4 regions of the Streptomyces sp. NPDC002640 genome follow, and region 3 is predicted to be linked to each of the others. Evidence: riboswitches for the same ligand, from Rfam matches in the RefSeq annotation. Region 3 holds a riboswitch; each other region holds the start of a gene.
The links. A riboswitch is a leader RNA that binds a small molecule or an ion and turns the genes downstream of it on or off. The one in region 3 is predicted to bind cobalamin.

Region 1: linked by a shared signal. The riboswitch ahead of ACWD3O_RS02025 (energy-coupling factor ABC transporter permease) and the one ahead of cobN (cobaltochelatase subunit CobN) in region 3 are both predicted to bind cobalamin.
Region 2: linked by a shared signal. The riboswitch ahead of ACWD3O_RS12970 (GHMP family kinase ATP-binding protein) and the one ahead of cobN (cobaltochelatase subunit CobN) in region 3 are both predicted to bind cobalamin.
Region 4: linked by a shared signal. The riboswitch ahead of ACWD3O_RS12945 (ABC transporter substrate-binding protein) and the one ahead of cobN (cobaltochelatase subunit CobN) in region 3 are both predicted to bind cobalamin.

The regions. Positions count from the first base shown of each region.
Region 1 is NZ_JBSFVZ010000001.1:440,847-446,148, forward strand. Features, by position in the region: gene cbiQ (cobalt ECF transporter T component CbiQ) at 1-686, opposite strand, end outside; gene ACWD3O_RS02020 (energy-coupling factor ABC transporter substrate-binding protein) at 692-1,318, opposite strand; gene ACWD3O_RS02025 (energy-coupling factor ABC transporter permease) at 1,315-2,013, opposite strand; cobalamin riboswitch at 2,044-2,229, opposite strand; gene ACWD3O_RS02030 (GNAT family N-acetyltransferase) at 2,277-2,837, opposite strand; gene ACWD3O_RS02035 (response regulator) at 3,128-3,877, opposite strand; gene ACWD3O_RS02040 (DUF397 domain-containing protein) at 4,021-4,212, opposite strand; gene ACWD3O_RS02045 (helix-turn-helix domain-containing protein) at 4,209-5,084, opposite strand; gene ACWD3O_RS02050 (ATP-binding protein) at 5,237-5,302, shown strand, end outside.
Region 2 is NZ_JBSFVZ010000008.1:65,166-70,467, reverse strand. Features, by position in the region: gene bla (class A beta-lactamase) at 1-820, shown strand, start outside; gene ACWD3O_RS12985 (hypothetical protein) at 949-1,533, shown strand; gene ACWD3O_RS12980 (TMEM175 family protein) at 1,599-2,222, opposite strand; gene ACWD3O_RS12975 (ferric reductase-like transmembrane domain-containing protein) at 2,358-3,353, opposite strand; cobalamin riboswitch at 3,572-3,811, shown strand; gene ACWD3O_RS12970 (GHMP family kinase ATP-binding protein) at 4,015-4,920, shown strand; gene ACWD3O_RS12965 (cysteine synthase family protein) at 4,917-5,302, shown strand, end outside.
Region 3 is NZ_JBSFVZ010000019.1:91,079-96,380, reverse strand. Features, by position in the region: gene cobF (precorrin-6A synthase (deacetylating)) at 1-568, opposite strand, end outside; gene cobN (cobaltochelatase subunit CobN) at 565-4,146, opposite strand; cobalamin riboswitch at 4,189-4,320, opposite strand; gene ACWD3O_RS23750 (condensation domain-containing protein) at 4,328-5,302, opposite strand, start outside.
Region 4 is NZ_JBSFVZ010000008.1:57,493-62,794, reverse strand. Features, by position in the region: gene ACWD3O_RS12955 (MFS transporter) at 1-750, shown strand, start outside; gene ACWD3O_RS12950 (class I SAM-dependent methyltransferase) at 757-1,506, shown strand; cobalamin riboswitch at 1,638-1,818, shown strand; gene ACWD3O_RS12945 (ABC transporter substrate-binding protein) at 1,861-2,895, shown strand; gene ACWD3O_RS12940 (FecCD family ABC transporter permease) at 2,892-4,019, shown strand; gene ACWD3O_RS12935 (ABC transporter ATP-binding protein) at 4,025-4,804, shown strand; gene ACWD3O_RS12930 (helix-turn-helix transcriptional regulator) at 4,860-5,302, opposite strand, start outside.

The sequences.
Region 1 (5,302 bases), on a different contig from region 3:
AGGGTGAACGCCGCGGAGACCCGGGTGGACGGCACCAGCACCCGCAGGGTCCCGTCGTAGCCCCGCCCCGCGAGCCCGTCCTGCAGCCGCCCCGCCCGGTCGAAGGCCCGGACGAACGCGGTGGCCCCGAGCCCGCCCAGCGACCGCCAGGTCGCCGCCCGGGTGGTGTGCCCGAGCCGCGCGGCCTGCGCCTGCCGTACCCGCCGCACCGACTCCAGCAGCAGGAACGTCATCCGGTAGGTGACCAGCGCGACGTCCACCACCGCCGGCGGGACCCCGGCCCGCACCAGGCGGGGGAGCAGGTCCGACATCGGCGTGGTGAAGGCGAAGAGCAGGACCCCCAGCGAGGCCGCCGAACTCCGCAGGAGCAGTTCCCCGGCGCGCACCGGCCCGTCGGGGGCGAGCCCCACCAGCGGGCCGTTCGGACCGCCGACCCTCACCAGCAGCGTCGCCGCGCCCGTGAGGCAGAACCCCAGCGGCACCCGGTACGCCCGCCACAGGCGCCCGGCCGGCACCCGCGCCGGCCCCAGCAGCAGCGCCAGCGCGGCCGCCAGGACCAGCGCCGCGCCCGGCCAGGGCGGCAGCGAGACGGCCAGCACGGTCAGCCCGAACCCGAGCACCGCCTTGTCCACGGGATGACGGCGGCGCCAGCGACTGCCGTGCGCCGCCGTGTCGATCGACAGCACCGGCGTCAGACCCGTCCGGAGCCCGGCGCGTCCCCGCGCCCCTCGCCCGCGGCCCCGTCCGCACCCTCGGCCCCCGACCCGGCGGCCGAACCGGCAGTCGAACCGGTCACCGACCCGGTGGCGGACCAGGCCCCCGACCCGGCAGCCGAACCGGCGGCGGACCAGGCCCCCGACCCCGCAGCCGACCCGGTCACCGAACCGGCAGCCGACCCGGCGGCCGAACCGGCGGACCCGGTCACCGACCCGGCGGCGGACCCGGTCACCGACCCGGTGGCGGATCCGGCGGCCGACCCGACAGCCGACCCGGCGGCCGTCCCCAGGGCCGCCACCGCCCTGGCCTCGCCCTGGCGCCGTCCCCGCCACAGCCCCAGGCAGTAGGCGACCACTCCCGCGCCCACCGCCGCCTGCAGGGCGAACAGACCCGACTCGATCTCGCCCGACGGCGGCTCGTAGACCGGGGAGAACCACGGCCGGTAGTCCGGGTCGATCTCCTGGATCGCCACCTCCGCCTCGGCGTCCGCGCCGGCGAACGGCTCCTCCTTGTGGTCCCCCAGTCCGAACGCCACCGGCAGCACGGCCAGCAGGACGACGCCCAGCACCAGCAGCAGGTTGATCCGCGCGTTCCGGCTCATCGGGCCACCGCCTCGGCGTCGGCCTTGCCGCGGGTGCCCGGACGCAGCCCCAGCCGCGCCAGTTGCCCGCCGTTGGACTGCGCCAGCAGCCGGACGACCAGCACCGTGAGCAGCCCCTCGCCGACCGCGAGCGGGATCTGCGTCACCGCGAAGATCGAGCCGAACTTGCCCAGCGCGCCCGCGAATCCGCTCGCCGGGTCCGGGAACGCCAGCGCCAACTGCACGCTGGTCACACAGTAGGTGCTCAGGTCGGCGACGAACGCGGCGCAGAACACCGCGACTTCGAGCCCCGCCCCGCACCGCCGGGCGAGCAGGTACGCCCCGTACCCGGCCCAGGGGCCGACCACGGCCATGGAGAAGACGTTGGCCCCGAGCGTGGTCAGCCCGCCGTGCGCGAGCAGCAGGGCCTGGAACAGCAGGGTGACGGTGCCCAGCACCGCCACCACCGGGGGCCGGAACAGCACCGCCCCCAGCCCGCTCCCGGTGGGGTGCGAGCAACTACCGGTCACAGAAGGCAACTTGAGCGCCGACAGAGCGAACATGAAGGCACCCGAGGCTCCCAGCAGGAGCGTGCTCTCGGGATGCTCCCTCACCTCACGGGTGAGTCGGCGTACTCCGTGGACGACGAACGGCGCGGACGCGGCGCCCCAGGCGACCGCGTGCACCGGAGGAAGGAACCCCTCGGCTATGTGCATGGCTCAGCAGACCCTCTCCAGCACCTCGTGGATGGACGACGCGCCTTGGCCGGTCTCCTGGCTGACGGGTACCACACGCCCGTGCTCCGCCTTCCCGGGTCCGTGAGGACCCAGTGGCTGCCCGCGAGGGCCGGAGCCGGACTTCCCGATCACAGTGGCGAGGGCCGCACCGGCATCACACCGGATTTCCCGTTCACCAAGGCGTTGTGACAGTAATGGGGCAGCCGCTTACTGACAAGCGAGCCTCCCGCCGCTCCGCCGGGTCAGGGACGGTCCAGACCCCAGGTCTGCAGGACGTACGGCCGCCCCTTCTCCTCCCCGGTGATCAGCGGCACGTCCAGCAGCCGGAACCCCGCCCTGGTGGCGACGGCGACGCTGGCCGCGTTCTCCGCCTCCAGTTCGAGGATCACCTGCCGCGCCCCCAGCTCCTCGAAGGCGTACGAGGCCATCACCCGCACCGCGCGGGCCGCGAGCCCCCGGCCCCGGTGCGCGGGCCCCACCGCGTACCCGATCTCCGTCCCCTCCGGCGCACGCCGCAGCATCACCTCGCCGAGCGGGGCCCCGCCGTCCTCCGTGACGGCGAGCAGCACGGCCTTCCCCTCGGCCCGCAACTGCCGGGTGCGCACCAGCCGTTGCTCGGCCGCCTTCTCGTCGAAAGGGGAGACGATGGGCGTCCAGTAGGCGATGTCGGGGTGGTCGAACAGGGCCGGCATCGCCGCCACGTCGTCCTCCGTCCAGTCACGGAGGACGAGGCCCTCCCCGCGCAGCTCCATCCGCTCCGGGAACGCGGGCTGGTCGAGCTGCTCGGGCGGTGCATCGGTCATGGCAGGGCCTCCGGGCGACGGGCGACGGGCACGAACGCGCATCCTGTCCCCCGCCACCCGCCCCTGTCAGCCGCTTTTCCGCCCCGCTGCCACGGCCGCCGCCCCGGCGGCACCGGCTCACCGCCCGCCCGCACGGGCGCCACACTCCTTCGCACCCTCCGACGCCAGACGCATCCGCCGCGCCCCCACCCCCGGAAGTGCGCCGTCCGCCCCGCCCGTGTCCCCCGGCGGTGGCCTCCGCCGGTTCCGCAGGGGCCCGTCAGGGTCTCCTCAGGGGCCCTCAAGCTCTCTCAGGGCTCGAAGCGGTAGCCCATGCCCGGCTCGGTGATCAGATGGCGGGGGTGCGAGGGGTCCGCCTCCAGCTTGCGGCGCAGCTGGGCCATGTAGACGCGCAGGTAGTTGGTCTTGTTGCTCTGGTAGGCGCCCCACACCTCGTGCAGCAGCTGCTTCTGGCTGACCAGCCGGCCGGGGTGGGTGAGCAGGATCTCCAGCAGGTGCCACTCGGTGGGCGTCAGGCGCACCTCCCGGCCCTCGCGGGTCGCTCTCTTCGCCACCAGGTCGACGGTGAACGAGCCGGTCTCCACCAGGCTGCTCTCCGGCTCCGACGACACCGCCCGGGTGCGCCGCACCGCGGCCCGCAGCCGCGCCAGCAGCTCGTTCATGCTGAACGGCTTGGTCACGTAGTCGTCCGCCCCGGCGTCCAGCGCGGCGACCTTCTCGTCGGAGCCCTGACGCGCGGACAGCACCAGGATCGGCACCCGGGTCCAGCCGCGCAGACCCTCGGTGACCTCGACGCCGTCCATGTCGGGCAGCCCCAGGTCGAGCAGCACGACGTCCGGCCGGCGCGCGGCGGCCAACCGCAGGGCGGTGAACCCGTCGGGCGCCGCGTCCACGCGGTACCCCCGCGCCCGCAGGTTCAGCACCAGCGCGCGGGCGATCTGCGGATCGTCCTCCACCACCAGCACCCGCGTCGCCGCGGGGTCCCTGTCCCCGCCACCGCGGTCGGCCGTCACCGGTGCGTCGACGGTCAGGGAAGACATGGCGGCTCCTGCACGAGGGTCGGAAGAACCTGACCTCACCAGGAAACGCGCAGTTCAGCGGGACATCGTACTTTTTGACGCCTTCCATACGACCCCACCGCCGAACTTTGACGCCCCCCTGACACCGCCGCAGATGCTCGGACTCAGCAGGCGGTGTCGGCGGTGTGCGCGGTGAACGCAGCCCAGGCGGTGGGGGACAGGAGCAGGGGCTGGATCCGGGTGTCCTTGGAGTCGCGCACGTGCACAGCCTGCTGGGTCAGGGCCACCTCGACGCAGTTGCCACCGCCGCCGCCGCTGTAGCTGCTCTTGAACCAGACGAGTTCGGTGGTGCTCATAGCGCTCCTCGCATTTGCTCCAGCAGGCTTGCGGTGGCCGTGCGGCTGAGAGCCTGCGAGCGCATCTTTCCATAGCGGCGGAGCATCGCACTGACGAGTCTCGGGTCGGTCACGAGAGCGCTGGTGTCGTGCGCTTCGACGTACCCCACCCACTTGTTGTCCTGGGTTTCCGCCAGGTACTGCGGCCCCTCGAACCCTGAGTGGTCCTCCTGGCACAGCGGCATGATCAGGATCTCCACGTTGCGGCGCTGTCCCTGTTCCAGCAGGTTGTCGACAAGCACGCGAGTGACCTCACCGCCTCCCAGCCGGCGTTGCAACAGGGCCTCTTCGATCACGAACGAGAACTCGGTGTTGGGGCGCTCAGCCAGCAGGCGCTGGCGTTCCAGGCGAGCGGCGACCTGACGCTCGAACTGTTCCTCGCAGAGGTGCGGCAACCTGCGCTCGAAGATGGCCCGGATGTACGGTTCCGGCTGCAGCAAACCCGGGATCGCGCACGCCTCGTATGCGTACAGAGACACCGCCTCCTCCTCGATCCCCGCCCACTGGCGGAACCAGGACGCCAGCCCCGCCCTCCGCGTGAGGCTCCGCGCCGCGGCGCCCAGCACCTTGGCCGCGGCGGCCCCGAGCGCCGGTTCCGCCCGTGCGGGCAGGTCGCTCGGCGGGAACCTCTTCCCCTGCTCGATCTTGGCGACGTAGGCCGTGGAGTACTGCACCCGGTGGGCGAACTCCTCCTGGGTGAGCCGGGCCTGCTCCCGCAGCGCCTTCAGAACCGCGCCGAAGGTCTTGAGGCTGTCGGACAGGTCGTGCTCCCCGTTCGAGCCACCACCCGCCCCGGTCCCGGCACCGCCTCCGCCGCCGTTGTCCGTAGCCATGCAGCCGCCCGCCTCCCTGTACCGTCGCACACCGAACCCCGCCCAGAGTTACGTAACGTGACCCACCCGGTCCACCGAGTGAACCAGTACAGGCGAATCTGTATCGGCGTCGGTCCTGTTGACGAGGCGCGGACGGCGGGACCGTGGGCCGCATGCCGATGCCACAGACGCAAGCCGACGTCACCGTGCGTACGTTCGAACAGCGGTTTCCCGCGACC
Region 2 (5,302 bases), on a different contig from region 3:
GGCCGGCAAGGCGGAACCGACAGCCGCTCCCGAGGCGGACTCGTCCCCCCGGTTCGCCGCGCTGGAGCGCGAGTTCGACGCGCGGCTGGGCGTCCACGCCGTCGGCACCGGAACCGGGCGCGAGGTCGCCCACAACGCCGACGAGCGGTTCCCCCACGCCTCCACCGTCAAGGCGCTGGCCGCGGGAGCCCTGCTGCGCGAGCACGCGCCCGGCGACCTGGACCGCACGGTCACCTACGCCCGCGGCGACCTGGTCGCGCACTCCCCGGTGACCGAGCGGCACCTCGGCACCGGGATGAGCCTGCGCGACCTCTGCGACGCCGCGCTCCGCGTCAGCGACAACACCGCGGCCAACCTGCTCCTCGACGAACTCGGAGGCCCCCGCGGCCTGCAGGCCGCGCTCGAGGAGATCGGCGACGACGTGACACGCACCGAGCGGTACGAGCCGGACCTCAACGAGTGGACCCCCGGCGCCACGCGCGACACCAGCACGCCGCGGGCACTCGCCAAGGACCTGCGCGCCTACGCCCTCGGGGACGCCCTCGGCGAGGCGGAGCGCGCACAGCTCGTCCGGTGGCTGAGGGCGAGCACCACCGGTACGGAACTCATCAGGGCCGGGGTGCCCGAGGGCTGGGTCGTCGGCGACCGGAGCGGAGCGGGCAGCACCTACGGCACCCGGAACGACATCGCCGTGGTGTGGCCCCCCGGCGACGCGCCCATCGTCGTGGCGATCATGTCGAACCGCCGGGCGGAGGACGCCGACCACGACGACCGCCTGATCGCGGAAGCGGCCGCCGTGGTCGTCGACGAACTGTCGTAGCCGCCCGCCGGCACCGACGACGCTCCGCCCCAGCCCCGGCCCCGGCCTCGTCTGTCGGAGGCGAGGGCTAACCTCGTGGACACCGGGCCGAACCAGGTCGGGGCGGACTCGGACACAGGGGAGGGGCGATGGTGCTGGACGAGCGGCTGGCGGCGTTCTCGCGGGAGCGGCTGGGCGGGTCCGCGGTGCCGGAGGACCTGCGGATCCTGGCGACCGCCCAGTGGGAGGGGAGCGGCCACCCCTTCCAGCGGTACGGCATCACGGTGCTGGAGCCCGGTGAGCGGCACATGCTGACGGACCACAGCTACCTCACCGAGCAGGACCGCCAGGACCCCGACATCATGGCGACCTGCGCGGCGTTCGAGCGGATGACGGAGTTCCTGAAGGTCGTCGCCGTGCACGAGGACGGCCTCTGCTTCGGCTACTGGACGCACCCGCGACAGCGGCAGGACGCGCCCGCGCCGGTCGTCATGGTCGACACCGAGGCTTCCTCCCTGGTGCAGGCCGGGCGGACGCTCTCCGAGGCATTCCTGGGCGAGATCGCCTACGAGGACGACGACCTGTTCGCCGAGGTCGCGGAGGAACTCGCGCGGCTGGGGATACCCGTGTCGGCGAGGTCCTGGGCGGACCTCGCCGAGGCGGTCGCGGACCCCGCACCGGAGGACGTCGCGGAGGAGCTGTACCGCGCGGAGCTGGAGCGCCGGACCGCGTGAGTCCGTACGTCAGGGCCGGACACCGCCGGCCGGGAGCGGCGCCGCGACCCGGAACAACGGCACCGTCACGGCTGGGTGGCCCGGGCGGTGCGGGTGGCGTGCCGGTGGGCCAGCACGGAGAGGGGCACGGCGGCGATCCAGCTGTAGAGGGCCGCCACGGGGGAGAACTGGGCGATCACCACGGAGAGGAGGAAGACGCACGCCTGCGCGGGAAAGGGCGGGAAGGGCTTCCGCCGCCCCGGTTCCCGGGCGATGCGCACGGCCATCACGTACAGCACCAGGGCGGCCGTGCCGATGACCACGCCGTACAGGCCGGGGCCGAGGGGACGGTCGCCGTAGTCGGCCAGCACCCTCGTCGGGAAGGGGATCAGGGAGATCAGCGCCAGGAAGGCGACGTTGCACCAGAAGAGGGTGCCGTTGATCCACTCCGCCTCGCGCAGCACCGAGTGGTGGGCCCGCCAGAACAGGGCGATCACGGCGGCGCTCAACAGGAACGTCCCGACCTGGCCCTGCACGTCGCCGAGCGCGTCCGACAGGGCCCGCCCCCGTAGCCCGTCGGGCACGTCGATGTCGAGCACCAGCAGCGTCATGGCGATGGCCACCACGCCGTCGGTCAACGCGAGAACCCGGTGCTTCGGCAGGTACTTCTGCTCCGGAGCGGCGGCTGTGTGCCCGTGGCCCGTATCCATGCTCCCGTGGTAGCACCACCCGCGTGCCGTCCCCCGGCACCACCGCCACCGGCCGCCCGCGTGTCGTGGACCGGACTCCGGATCAGGGGGTGCCGGGGGACGCGGCGGGCGATAGCCCTGCGGTGGCCGACCGGATCACTCCGTCTCCTTCTCGTGCGGGCTGCTCGCCGGAGCCTCGGCCGGCCGCTCCCTGCCTCCGTCATGACCGGAGACGACCACGACGAGGATGCCGACGACCACGGCCCCGGCGAGAACCCTGCCCGCCGCCCGCAGCGTCCACCCCGGCAGTGAGCCCCCCGGACCGCCCGCACCCCGCCCCGGGGCGCCCAGTCGCTCCGCGCGGCGGGCGGGTCTCAGCAACCGCACCAGCAGCAGCACGGCGACGGGGAGTTGCAGCAGCCACAGCACCGTGCGGGGCCACTCGCCGTACCAGACGTTGGTGCCGTACAGCAGCGTGTGCCACACGCTCAGCACGTACACGACGATCACGAAGCGGTGCAGCCGCCGCCAGGTGGTGGCGCCGATGCGGTTGCGGACGTAGAAGAGCAGGCCCAGCGGCACGGCCAGATACAGGGCCGCCTGGCCGATGGGGATGGCGATCTGCCCGGTCCCGGAGTCGTACCAGCCGGGCACGAAGGAGTCGGCGAAACCGGTCCACAGCCGCTTCAGCCACGTCAACTCGGTCTCGTAGCGGACGAGTTCGGCCGCGAACATCAGCGCGTGCGCGAACATCAGAGCCATCGTCGTCAGGCTCGTGGTGCGGTGCCAGCGCTCCAGGACCTGGCGGGAGACGGGTAATCGGCCGGGTCTCGGCCCCGACAGCAGCAGGCCGAGCATGACCGTGCCCCAGGCCCACAGCAGTCCCGACCACCCGAAGGCCTGGCTGAGCAGGTACATCCAGTACGTGGCCGGGTCGTCCATGAACGGCATGATCGCGACCGTCGCCGACTCGCCGGAGCCCATCCGCGCCCACAGGAACACGAAGACGGCGGCCGTGACCAGGACCGCCGCCGTCGCGTCGGGCACCGCGGCCCGCAGGTCGGTGCGCAGGGTGACCCGGCCGGCCGCGGGTCCCTCACGGACGGGCAGGGCGGTCGTGCCGTCGTCTCCCGACGGCGTCGTGGGCGACATCTGGACCTCCGGTGAGCGCGGGACACCGATGCTCGGTGTGCGGGTGTGGTGGGCGTCACCAGTGTGATCGAGGCGGGTGTGCTTCACCGAGGCGTCATTCGGCCAGTGTGACTCCGGATGACCGGCCGGGCCCTCCTATGGCTGTGGAGCGCTCATGGCCGCCGACGGCATTCGGACAACCAGTCACGCGCCACTGCCGCCGCGGATCGTGCCCCCCTAACCTGATGCCTGCAGTCGGTTCGCGCCTCCTGCCCGGTCAGGCGTCGGGCGGCGCGACGCAAGAGGGAACCCGGTGCGAACCCGGGACTGTCCCGCAGCGGTGAGTGGGAGCGACAGCCGTCGGCAGCACCGGGCCTCTCAGGGACGAGAGCCGGGGAACCGACGGCCCGCAGGCGCTTCGCCGGACCTCCGGAGGGCCGGCCCACGAGTCCGAAGACCTGCCACTGCGCCCGCACCTGGCGTGCGGGTTGTACACGGTGACCTCGTGGACCGGGTTGGCGGTACGGACGGCCGTACAGCGTACGGCACGGGTTGTGCCGCGCCTCCTGCCCTGTCCCGCTCAGCAGTCCGGGACCACGAAGGAGGACGTGTCCGTGACCGTGCGATCCGTCGTGGGCCCCGGGGGATGCGGGGCGCTCCGCCGTGCGACGGGGCGGACCGCATGGTGCTGACATCCGCCGAGGAGCACCCCCTGCCCGGGCACACGCCCGCAGCCATGGTGTCCGGAGTCTGCCACGGCACCCTGGGCGAGCTGTACCAGGGCCCGCTGCGGGCGGGTGGCGAGCCGGACATCGCCGTGGTGTCCTTTCCCGTGGACCGGCACTCCTGGGTGCACTTCACCCCCGGGGCGGAACCGTCGAGCACGTTGCCCGTCGGGGAGAAGTCCGCCGCGGCGGTCGGCCTCTTCCTGCGGCACTTCGGGCTCACGCTGCCGCCGGGCCGCTGGAGCGCCCACTCGGAACTGACGGTCGGCGTGGGAATGGCGAGTTCGACCGCCGACATCGTGGCGACCCTGCGTTGCCTGTTCCGGGTCTTCGGGCTGCCCTACGACCTGGACGTCGTCCTCGGCATCCTGTCGGCGATCGAACGGTCCGACAGCGTCTTCCTCGACGAGTTCGCCCTTCACCTGAGCGGCCGGCATCGCGTGGTGAAGCGGCTGGGCACGGACCTCGGGTTCCACACCGCCTACATCACCGAGCCCGGGACGGTGGACACCTCCGCCGTCACCGCCGAACTCGTGGCGCACTACCGCAGGCGGGGCGAGGAGTACGAGCGGTGCCTGGCCGATCTCCTCAAGGGGTTCGCCTCACGCGACCCCGTCGTCATCGCCCGCGCCGCCACCACCAGCGCCGTCCTCTCCCAGGAGGTGCTGCCCAAGACGACCTTCGACGCCCTGCTCGCCCGCCGCGAACGGTTCGGTGCCGACGGCGTCTTCGTCGCCCACACGGGCCGGGTGATCGGCTACCTCTTCCGCGGCCGCCCCGGCCCCGACGTCAAGGCGGACGTCTCCGCGTTCTTCCGCTCACAAGGCCATCAGTGTTCCTTCGCCCAAGGAGGTTACGGATGATCCACCCCCACATCGCGGACGCCCTGAAGATCCCCGACCTGGTCCGTCTGTCCGACGGCCTCGTCCTGATCCGGTTCGAGTCCATGAAGATCTACTCGGCGCTGGCCGCCGTCCGTCATCTCCTGGAGCGGGGCACGATCCGCCCGGGGCAGACCTTGGTCGACAGCTCCAGCGGCATCTACGCCTACGCCCTGGCACTGGCCTGCCACCGCTACGGGATGCGCTGCCACATCGTCGCGTCGACCACGGTGGACACCACCACCCGGGCCCAGCTGGAGATCCTCGGCGCCACCGTGGAACAGGTCAGACCCTCGCAGAACCTCAAACTGGACCAGGAGTTACGGGTGGCGCGGGTGAAGGAGATCCTGGCCGCCCACCCGGA
Region 3 (5,302 bases):
CCTCGAACCGCGGCTCGGACCCGAGCATCACCACGATGTTCTCCTGCCCGGCGGCGACCGCCTCGGCCAGCCGCCGGGCGGTGGTCACCTGCACCGGCCGGCCCACCTCGTGCAGCACCATCCGGTGCCGCGCCGCCAGCAGTTGAGGCGCGCTCACCCCCGGCAGCACGTCGTACTCCACCGGCACCACGGCCCGCTCGGCGATCCGCTCCACGATCCGCACCGTCGAGTCGTACAGCGCCGGATCGCCCCACACCAGGAACGCCGCCGTGCCGCCCCGGGCGGCCAGCACCCGCTCGTAGGCGGCCACCCGGGCCTCGTGCCAGGCGGCCACCGCCCCCGGATAGTCCTTCGGGTCCCGGCGGTCCCGCTCCGGGTCGGGCACCTCCACCAGCTCCACGCCGTGCGCCGCGCACACCGCGCGCCGCAGCTCCAGCAGCCCGTCCTCCTCGGACTTGCGGGCCGCCACCGCGTAGTCGCAGTCCCGCAGCGCCTCCACGACCTCGGCCGTCAGGTGCCGCGGCCCCATGCCGATGCCGAGGATCCGCACCCGCACCGCCACGCTCACTCGGACCGCTCCTCCAGCTCGCCCTCGACCTCCAGGTAGACCTCGGACATCGCCTGCAGCGTCGCGGGGTCGGGCTCGGCCCACAGGCCGCGCTCCGCCGCCTCGTGCAGCCGCTCCACGATGCCGTGCAGCGCCCACGGGTTGGAGCGCCGCAGGAACTCCTGCGTCTCCTCGTCCAGCACGTACTCGGCGGCCAGCTTCTCGTACATCCAGTCGTGCACCACGCCGGCCGTGGCGTCGAAGCCGAAGAGGTAGTCCACCGTCGCCGCCAGCTCGAAGGCACCCTTGTAGCCGTGCCGGCGCATCGCCGCGATCCACCGCGGGTTGACCACGCGCGCCCGGAAGACCCGGGCGGTCTCCTCGGCCAGCGTGCGGGTGCGCACCGCGTCCGGCGTGGTGGAGTCGCCCACGTACGCCTTCGGGTCCGCGCCGGTCAGCGCGCGCACGGTGGCGATCATGCCGCCGTGGTACTGGAAGTAGTCGTCGGAGTCCGCGATGTCGTGCTCGGCGCTGTCGATGTTCTTCGCCGCCACCTTGATCCGCCGGTAGTTGGCGCGCATGTCGTCCGCCGCCGGCACGCCGTCGAGACCGCGTCCGTACGCGAACCCGCCCCACGCCGTGTACACCTCGGCCAGGTCGCGGTCGTCACGCCAGCTGCCGGACTCCACCAGCTGCAGGATGCCCGCGCCGTAGGAACCGGGCTTGGAGCCGAAGATCCGCGTGGTGGCGCGGCGTTCGTCCCCGTGCTCCGCGAGGTCGGCCCGGGCGTGCGCCCGCACGTAGTTCGCGTCGTCGGGCTCGTCGAGCGCGGCGACCATCCGCACCGCGTCGTCCAGCATCGCCACCACGTGCGGGAAGGCGTCCCGGAAGAAGCCCGAGATCCGCACCGTCACGTCGATCCGGGGGCGGCCCAGCTCCTCCGGCGGCACCACCTCCAGCCGCGACACCCGCCGGGACGCCTCGTCCCACTCGGGCCGCACGCCCAGCAGCGCCAGCACCTCCGCGACGTCGTCGCCGGAGGTCCGCATCGCCGACGTCCCCCACACCGACAGGCCGACCGACCTCGGATACTCCCCGGTGTCTTGGAGGTGCCGCTCCACCAGCGACCGGGCCATCGCCTGACCGGTCTGCCAGGCCAGCCGCGAAGGCACCGCCCGGGGGTCGACGGTGTAGAAGTTCCGCCCGGTCGGCAGCACGTTCACCAGGCCGCGCAGCGGCGACCCCGAGGGGCCCGCGGGCACGTACCCGCCGGCCAGCGCGTGGACCACATGGTCCAGCTCCTCCGTCGTCCGCGCCAGCCGCGGCACCACCTGCTCGGCGGCGAACTCCAGCACCCGCCGCACCTCGGGATCGTCGTGCAGCGCGGCGGCCGCCCCGGGGCTCCAGCCGGCGGCCTCCATCCGCTCCACCAGCTCGCGCGCACGCGCCTCCACGCCGTCGACCGACTCCAGCCGCTCGTCGTCCTTCAGGCCCAGCGCCTTCCGCAGCCCGGGCACCGCCCCGCCGACCCCGCCCCACACCTGGGCGGCCCGCAGGATCGCCAGCACCAGGTTGACCCGCGCCTCGCCCTCCGGGGCCTCGCCCAGCACATGGAGACCGTCCCGGATCTGCGCGTCCTTGATCTCGCACAGCCAGCCGTCGACATGGAGCAGGAAGTCGTCGAACTCCTCGTCGTCCGGGCGCTGTTCGAGCCCGAGGTCCCGGTGCATCTCGGCGGCGCGCATCAGCGACCAGATCTCGCCCCGGACCGCCGGCAGCTTCGCCGGGTCCATCGACGCGATGTTCGCGTGCTCGTCCAGCAGCTGCTCCAGGCGCGCGATGTCGCCGTAGGACTCGGCGCGTGCCATCGGCGGGATCAGGTGGTCGACGACGGTGGCGTGCGCCCGCCGCTTGGCCTGCGCGCCCTCGCCCGGGTCGTTCACCAGGAACGGGTAGACCAGCGGCAGCGAGCCGAGCGCCGCGTCGGTGGCGCACTCCGCCGACAGCGCGGCGTTCTTGCCCGGCAGCCACTCCAGCGAACCGTGCTTGCCCAGGTGGACGAGCGCGTGCGCGCCGAAACCGTTCTCCAGCCAGCGGTAGGCGGCCAGGTAGTGGTGGCTCGGCGGCAGCGACGGGTCGTGGTAGATCGCCACCGGGTTCTCCCCGAAGCCGCGCGGCGGCTGCACCAGCACCACCACGTTGCCCGCGCGCAGCGCGGCCAGCACGATCTCCCCGGCCTCGTTGACGAAGAGCCGGCCCGGGGCGGGACCCCACGCCTCGGCCATCGCCTCCCGCAGCCCCTGCGGGAGGTCCGCCGTCCATGCCGCGTACTGGTCGGCGGTGATCCGCACGTGGGCGTCGGTGAGCTGCCCGGAGGTCAGCCACTCCTCGTCCTGCCCGCCCGCCGCGATCACCGCGTGGATCAGCGCGTCGCCGGCCTCCTGGTCGTCCGGCAGGTCCAGCCCGGGCAGTTCACCGGGGGCGCCCAGGTCGTAGCCCTCCTCCCGCAGCCGGCGCAGCAGCCGGACCGCGGAGCGGGGCGTGTCCAGACCGACGGCGTTGCCGATCCGGGAGTGCTTGGTCGGATACGCCGACAGCACCACCGCGATCCGCTTGTCCCCGTTCGGGACGTGCCGCAGCCGGGCGTGGTTGACCGCGATCCCCGCCAGCCGGGCGCACCGCTCGGGGTCCGCGACGTAGCGGGGCAGCCCGTCCCGGTCGATCTCCTTGAAGGAGAACGGCACGGTGATGATCCGCCCGTCGAACTCCGGGATGGCGATCTGGCTGGCCGAGTCCAGCGGCGTGACGCCGTCCTCCGACGCCTCCCACTCGGCCCGCGAACTCGTCAGGCAGAGCCCCTGCAGCACCGGGACGTCCAGAGCGGCCATCCGCTCCACGTCCCACGCCTCGTCGTCGCCCCCGGCACCCGCCGACGCCGGGACGCTGCCACCGGCCGCCAGCACGGTCACCACCAGCGCGTCGAACCCGCCGAGCGCCGCGTACAGCTCGTCCGGCGCCGACCGCAGCGACCCCGCGAACACCGGCACGCCCACCGCGAGACCGGTGGCGTCCACCGCGTCCGCCAGGTCGTGCGCGAACGTCGCGTTCCCGCCGGCCTCGTGCGCCCGGTAGTAGAGGATCCCCACCCGGGGGAGCGACGGGTCGCGCGGCGCCCGCTCGGCGAACCCCCACAGCGGCACGGCCTCCGGCGGCTCGAAGCCCTCACCGGTCAGCAGCACGGTGTCGGAGAGGAAGGCGTGCAGCCGCCGCAGGTTGGCCGGGCCGCCCTCCGCCAGGTAGCGGTGCGCGTCGGCGGCCACCCCCACCGGGACGGTCGAGTGCTCCATCAGCTCGGCGCTCGGCTGGAGCTCGCCGCCGAGCACCACCAGCGGCGTCCCCCGCTCCCGGACCGCGGCCAGCCCCGGCCACAGGTCGTGCGGGGAGCCGAGCAGCCGCACCACCACGAGGGCGGCACCCTCCACGGCGGCGGCGAGTTCCTCGTCGGAGGCCCGGGACGGATTCGCCCACGCGTACGCGGCGCCACTGGCCCGCGCGGAGAGCAGATCGGTGTCGGACGTGGACAGCAGGGCAACAGGCACGGTCAAGGCCGTGATCCTCCCTCGGGGTTCTCGCCCCGTACGACGGTCGGACAACCCGTGGCCAGTGTCTGGCTGCGTCCCCGGGGAGGGGAACGTCACAGTGGCGGAACCGCCCCGGAATCGCACCGGGTTCCTGCGCCACGAGTTGGTGGAGCCCCACCCTATCCGGGCACCGCCCGTCTCACACCAGGGCCCCCGGTTCCCGCGCCCCGGCCGACACCGGTGCCCCCGGTTCCCGTTCGCCGGCCGACGCACGGGCGACCTCCGCGACGAGCTCCCGCAGCCGCTCCAGGTACCGCTCCATGCTCCGCAGCGCCGGACCGGTGTCCGGGTACCGGGCGGCGAACTGCAACCCCTCGTGCACCCTGCTCACCCACACGCACACCTGGTCCCCGTACGACACCCTCAGCAGCCCGTACGCGTGCAGCTCGTCCCACCGCTCCGACCCGGGCACCGTGCGCCCGTCGACGAACGACACGATCGAGTACAGGTCGGGCGAGGTGGGCCGGAACTCCGCCCCCAGCAGCCGCAGCACCCGCGCGATCGGCATCCGCGCCAGCCGCCGGTTCTCCCGCAACGCCGCCCGCACCCGCCGCAGCGCCTCCTCGAAACCGGCCCCGTCCGACAGGTCCACCTCGATGGGCACCCCGCCGACGTACCAGCCCACGGAGTCCTGCCACTGCGACTTGGCCCGGGTGTGGAAGGGCACCACCGTCCGGTACACGTCCGTGCCCGCGATCTCCCGCACGATCACCGCCGTCGCGGCCAGCACACCCACCAGGGAACCGCCGAACGGCCGGCAGTACGCCTCGAAGCCCGCCGCCTCGCCCGCCCCGCCCAGCATGTCCTGCATCAGCTTCTGCGTGGGCAGCTTGCCCTCCGTCTCCAGCCCCAGGTCGACGGGAAAATTGGGCAGCCGCCCGTCGCACCGGGCGACGAACTCCCGCCAGCGCGCCACGATCTCGTGACCGTCGTCCACCCGGTCCGCGTCCGCCCGCTCGGCCTCGCAGAAGTCGACGTAACTGCCCGCGGGCCGCTGCTCCACCGCCCGGCCCTCCACGGCCGCCGCGTAGAACTCGTGCACCTCGGCGGGGATGCGGTGCAGCGAGTAGGCGTCCACGTTGCTGTGGTCGAAGGCCATGTAGACGCTGGTGCA
Region 4 (5,302 bases), on a different contig from region 3:
GTGGCCGGACCGTTCGTCCTGTCCTCCCCCGGCTGGCTCTTCACCGCCGTCACCGCCCTCTTCGTCCTGGTCACCGCGGGCCACCTGCGGCTCCCGGTCGCGCCCGGGGGAAGGGCGGCGGACCCGGGGACGGCCGGGCGCGGCGGTCTGCTGGCCGGGGTGGCACTCCTGCCCTTCGCCGCCAACGCGATCGCCTTCTACCTCTACTTCCACTTCCAGCACTACCTGGCGGTGTACGCCGTCGAGCGGGCCTCCAGCACCTTCTACAGTCTGGTCCTGCTGCTCTGCTTCGCCCTGGTCATCGTCGTCCAGCCGCTCGCGTCGGACGCGATCGGGCGCATGTCGTACCCCGCGGCCCTCACGGCCGGCTTCACCGGTCTGGGAGCCGGACTGGCCGTCCTGGCGATCGGCACCCGGCCGGCGCTGCTGGCGGGCGGAGCGCTGATCACCCTGGGCGACATCGTCCTGTTCCTCAAGAACGACCTGGAGGCACTGCGCCGCAGCCCGCGGTCGGACGCCGTGGTCTTCGGCCAGCAACGGCTCGCCGCGGGGCTCGGGGCGTGCGCGAGCGGAGTGCTCGGCGGCCAGATGTACAGCCTCACCGCCGACTCCGGGGACACGGGGCGGTTCTGGCTGCTGGCCGCAGCCCAGTGCCTGCTGCTGCCTCCGGTGCTGCTGGCCGTGCGCGGCCGGACGACGGAACACCCCACCTCACGACGGACAGACACGACCGACACGAAGGAGCACTGAGACCGCATGCCACGGACCGGCGGATTCCAGGACGACGACTTCTGGACCGAGTTCCACGACTTCCTGTTCTCGGAACAACGCCACACCCAGGCCGAGGAGCTCCTCGCGACCTCCCCGCTGCTGTCCTTCCCCGCCGGAGCCCGCGTGCTGGACCTGTGCTGCGGCCCGGGGGTCTTCACCGTGCCGCTCGCCCGCCGGGGCCATGACGTCACCGGGGTGGACCTGAGTCCCGCCATGCTCGACCGGGCCCGCAAGCACACGGCCGAAGCGGGCGTCGATGTCGCCTACGTGCGGGCCGACGCCCGCACCTACGAGGCGCCGGGCGCCTTCGACGTCGTGCTCAACATGTTCACCTCGTTCGGCTACTTCGAGGATCCGGCCGACAACGCCCGCGTGCTGCGCACCATGCACACCTGTCTCGCACCCGGCGGCACGCTCGTGCTGGACCTGGCCGGCAAGGAACTCCTCGCCCGCAGGGTCACCCCGCCCAAGGTGGTGCGGCGGGGCGAGGATCTGATGGTGCAGACCGACACCGTGCTGGACGACTGGGCCCGGTTGCGCAGCGACTGGGTGCTGGTGCGGGGCGAACGGGTGACGCGGGCCGCGCTGGTGTGGTTCGTCTACAGCGCGGTGGAGCTGCGGCGGATGGTGGAGGACGCCGGCTTCGGCCGGGTGGAGGTCTTCGGCGGCTTCGACGGCCGCCCCTACGACCAGGACGCCGAACGGCTGGTCCTGCGGGCGGTGCGTGAGCGGTGACGGGGGAGAGCGGTGACGGGAGAGCGGTGAGGGGGGTGCGGGGAGAGCCGTGACGGGGGAGCGGGGAGAGCCGTGACGGGGGTGCGGGGACGTCCGGGAGATCCGGCGCCCTTTGCGCACCGGACTTGACCGACCGTAGGATCAGCGGGTCATCACCGCGACGGGAGACAGGAAGCCGGTGCGAATCCGGCACGGTCCCGCCACTGTGACCGGGGAGTGCACCCTTCGACAGGCCACCGCGCACCGCGTGGGAAGGCAGGGGAGAAGCGCCGATCCGGGAGTCAGGACACTGGCCTGTCGCGGGCCCGTTTTGAGGAGCGCGGACTCCCCAGGAGGCTCAACGTGCACGCCGTCATGCCCCGATCTCCCCACCGCCCCGGCTCGCGCAGGCGTCAGGCCCTGCGGACTCCCGCCGCGGTACTCGCCCTGTCGGCCGTGTTGTCGACGGCGGGCTGCGGACCGTCGCGACCCACCGCCGACCAGGACGCCGAGGCGCCCGCCCGGTCGGCCGACGGCTTCCCCGTCACCATCGACAACTGCGGGGTGCGGACGACGTTCGAGAAGCCGCCGTCCCGCGTCGTCACCATCCACCAGCACCCCGCCGAGCTCATGCTCTCCCTCGGGCTGAAGGACCGCATGGTGGGCACCTCCTTCCCGGACTCCCCCGTCCTGCCGGAGCTGCGGAAGGACTTCGACTCGATCGAGCAACTGGCGCCCAAGGAACCGTCGTTCGAGACGGTCCTCGACGCCGAGCCGGACCTCGTCTACGGCGGCTACGGCAGCGCCTTCGCCGAGAACGAGGGCCGCTCCCGCCAGGCGTTCGCCGACGCGGGCATCGACACCCACCTCAACCGCGAGTACTGCGGCGAGAAGCACGTGACGATGGAGGACACCTACGAGGAGGTCCGTACCGTCGGCCGGATCTTCGGGGTGCCCGACCGGGCGGACGCGCTGATCGCCGACCTCCGCGCCGAGGTCGAGAGGGCCTCCGCCGCCGTCGAGGACGCCCCCGAGGTGCCCGTCTTCGTGTACGACAGCGGGGACAAGAGCGCGTTCACGGCGGGAGGCGAGAGCCTCGGCACCGAACTGATCCGGCTGGCCGGCGGCGAGAACGTGTTCGCCGACCTCGACGACGTCTTCGGCGACGTCTCCTGGGAACAGGTCGTCGAGCGCAAGCCCGAGGTCATCGCGATCTACGACTACGCGGGGGCGGGCAGCGTCGAGGAGAAGAAGAGGTTCCTGCTGTCGCAGCCCGCCCTCGAGGACGTGCCGGCGATCAGGAACGAGCGGTTCGTCGTCCTGCCGCTCACCGCCACACTGGTCGGCGTACGGTCCGCGCACGCGGTGGCCGACCTGGCCCGCGGCATCCACCCCAAGAGCTTCGGGTGACGCCCTCGGCCGCCGACGCCGACAGCCGCGTCGGCGCCGAGCGGCCCGCGCACACGCCAGGGCGCGGCGACCGGCAGCCGGGCCCGGTCTCCCTCCCCGTCACGCTGCTCATCCTGGCCGCTCTGCTGCTCGTCTCCGTCACCGCCGGACTGGCCATCGGCTCGGTGCAGGTGCCGCCCGGCCAGGTGTGGGGCATCGTGACGCACGCGCTCGGCTTCGGCCGGGCCACACCCGACTGGTCCGCGGCGCGCGAGACCATCGTGCTGGACGTGCGCGCGCCGCGCGTCCTGCTCGGCGCGGTGGCCGGCGCGGGTCTCTCCGTGGTGGGAACCGCCCTGCAGGCGCTGATCCGGAACCCGCTCGCGGAGCCCTACCTGCTCGGCGTCTCCTCCGGTGCCTCGCTGGGCGCCGTGGCGGTGATCGTGGGCGGTGTCACCGTCTTCGGGCAGTTCTCGCTGTCGGTCGCCGCGTTCATCGGCGCCCTCGGGGCTCTGGTGCTCGTCTACGCCACCGCCCGCACCGGTGGCCGGATCACGTCGACGCGGCTGGTGCTGTCCGGGGTGGCCATCGCCGCGGTGCTCACCGCGATCCTGGACCTGCTGCTGCTCACCACCGACCACGGCAACGAGGCCCGCGCGGTCCTGGCGTGGACCCTCGGCGGCCTCGGCGGCGTGAACTGGAGCACGTTGTGGCTGCCCGGCGCGGCGCTGCTGCTGGGCGTCGGCGCCCTCATGGTCCAGGCCCGGAACCTGAACCTGCTCCTCGCCGGCGAGGAGGCCGCGACCACCATGGGGCTGGACGTCGCGCGCTTCCGTGCCCGCATGTTCGTCCTGCTCTCCCTGATCACCGGTGTCCTCGTCGCGGCGGCGGGGCCGATCGGCTTCGTCGGTCTGATCCTTCCGCACGTCGTCCGCCTCGTCGTCGGCGGAGACCACCGCCGGGTGCTGCCGACCGCCGCCCTCGGCGGCGCGGTCTTCCTCGTCTGGGCCGACATCGCCGCACGCGTGGTCGCCGCGCCCACGGAGATCCCCGTCGGCGTGCTCACGGCACTGTGCGGCGGCCCGTTCTTCCTGTGGCTGCTGCGCCGCGACGGGCGGCGGGCATCCGACCGAGGAGGGACATGAGCGGCATGAGCGGCACGGAACTCGTCGTCGAGAGCGTCAGCCTCACCGCCGGCGCCCATCACCTGGTGCGGGACGTCTCGCTGACCGCCCGCCCCGGCGAGGTCGTCGGCCTGGTCGGGCCGAACGGCAGCGGCAAGTCCAGTCTGCTGCGGGCGGTCTACCACGCCCTGCGCCCGGCTTCCGGCCGGGTGGACGTGGACGGCGTCGACGCCTGGTCGATGCCGGTCCGGCGGCTGGCCCGCACGGTGGCGGCCGTGGTGCAGGAGCAGGGCGCGGACTTCGACCTGACCGTGCGGGAGGTCGTCGCGATGGGCCGGACCCCGCACAAGCGGCTCCTCGACGGAGACACCCCCGAGGACGCGGAACTGATCCGGTCGGCGCTGGCCGAGGTCGACGCCACCGGCCTGGCCCACCGGCCCTTCGACCAGCTCTCCGGCGGCGAACGCCAGCGCGTCCTCATCGCCCGGGCCCTCGCCCAGCAACCCTCCCTTCTCGTCCTGGACGAGCCCACCAACCACCTCGACATCCGCCACCAGCTCGACGTTCTCGGCGTCCTGCGGCGGCTGTCGGCCACGGTGCTGGTCGCCCTGCACGACCTGAACCTCGCGGCGTACTACTGCGACCGCCTGTACGTGCTGTGCGACGGCCGGGTCACCGCCTCCGGTCCGCCCGCCGAGGTCCTCACCCCCGAACTGCTGGCGCGGGTCTACGGCGTGGCGAGCGAGGTCGCCGTCCATCCGCGCACGGGCGCCCTGCAGGTGACCTTCCTGCCGACGGCGTCGTGAGCCCACCGCGGCCGCTCGGCGCGACGTCGGGGTCGCGGCTGAACTCCGGCCCGGCTCAGGACTGCTGGGCGTCTTTGGCCGCCGACCCCGGCTCGTCGTCCCGGCCGCTCTGCTGGTGCAGCACGCGCAACGCGTCCGCGGAGGTCGCGTCGTTGGGCGTGTAGATCTCGACGCGGTGATCGGGGCTGTCGGGCTGGAGCCACACCTGGTAGTCCACGCTCACCGCCCCGACGGTGGGGTGCTGCAGGTGCATCGTCCCCGTCGTGCAGTCGGAGACGTCACCCGTCGCCCACATCGCGCCGAAGTCCACGCTGTTCATGCTGAGTTCGCCGATCAGCCCGGCGAGGCGGGCGTCCGTGGGGTAGCGGCCCGCGGTGAGGCGCAGATAGGCGACGTGGACCGTGGCGAGGTCCGGCCAGTTGCGGTACATGTCGCGGGTGTGCGGGTCGAGGAAGAACATCCTCGGGATCGACGGACGCCCCTGCGGATCGCGTGGCG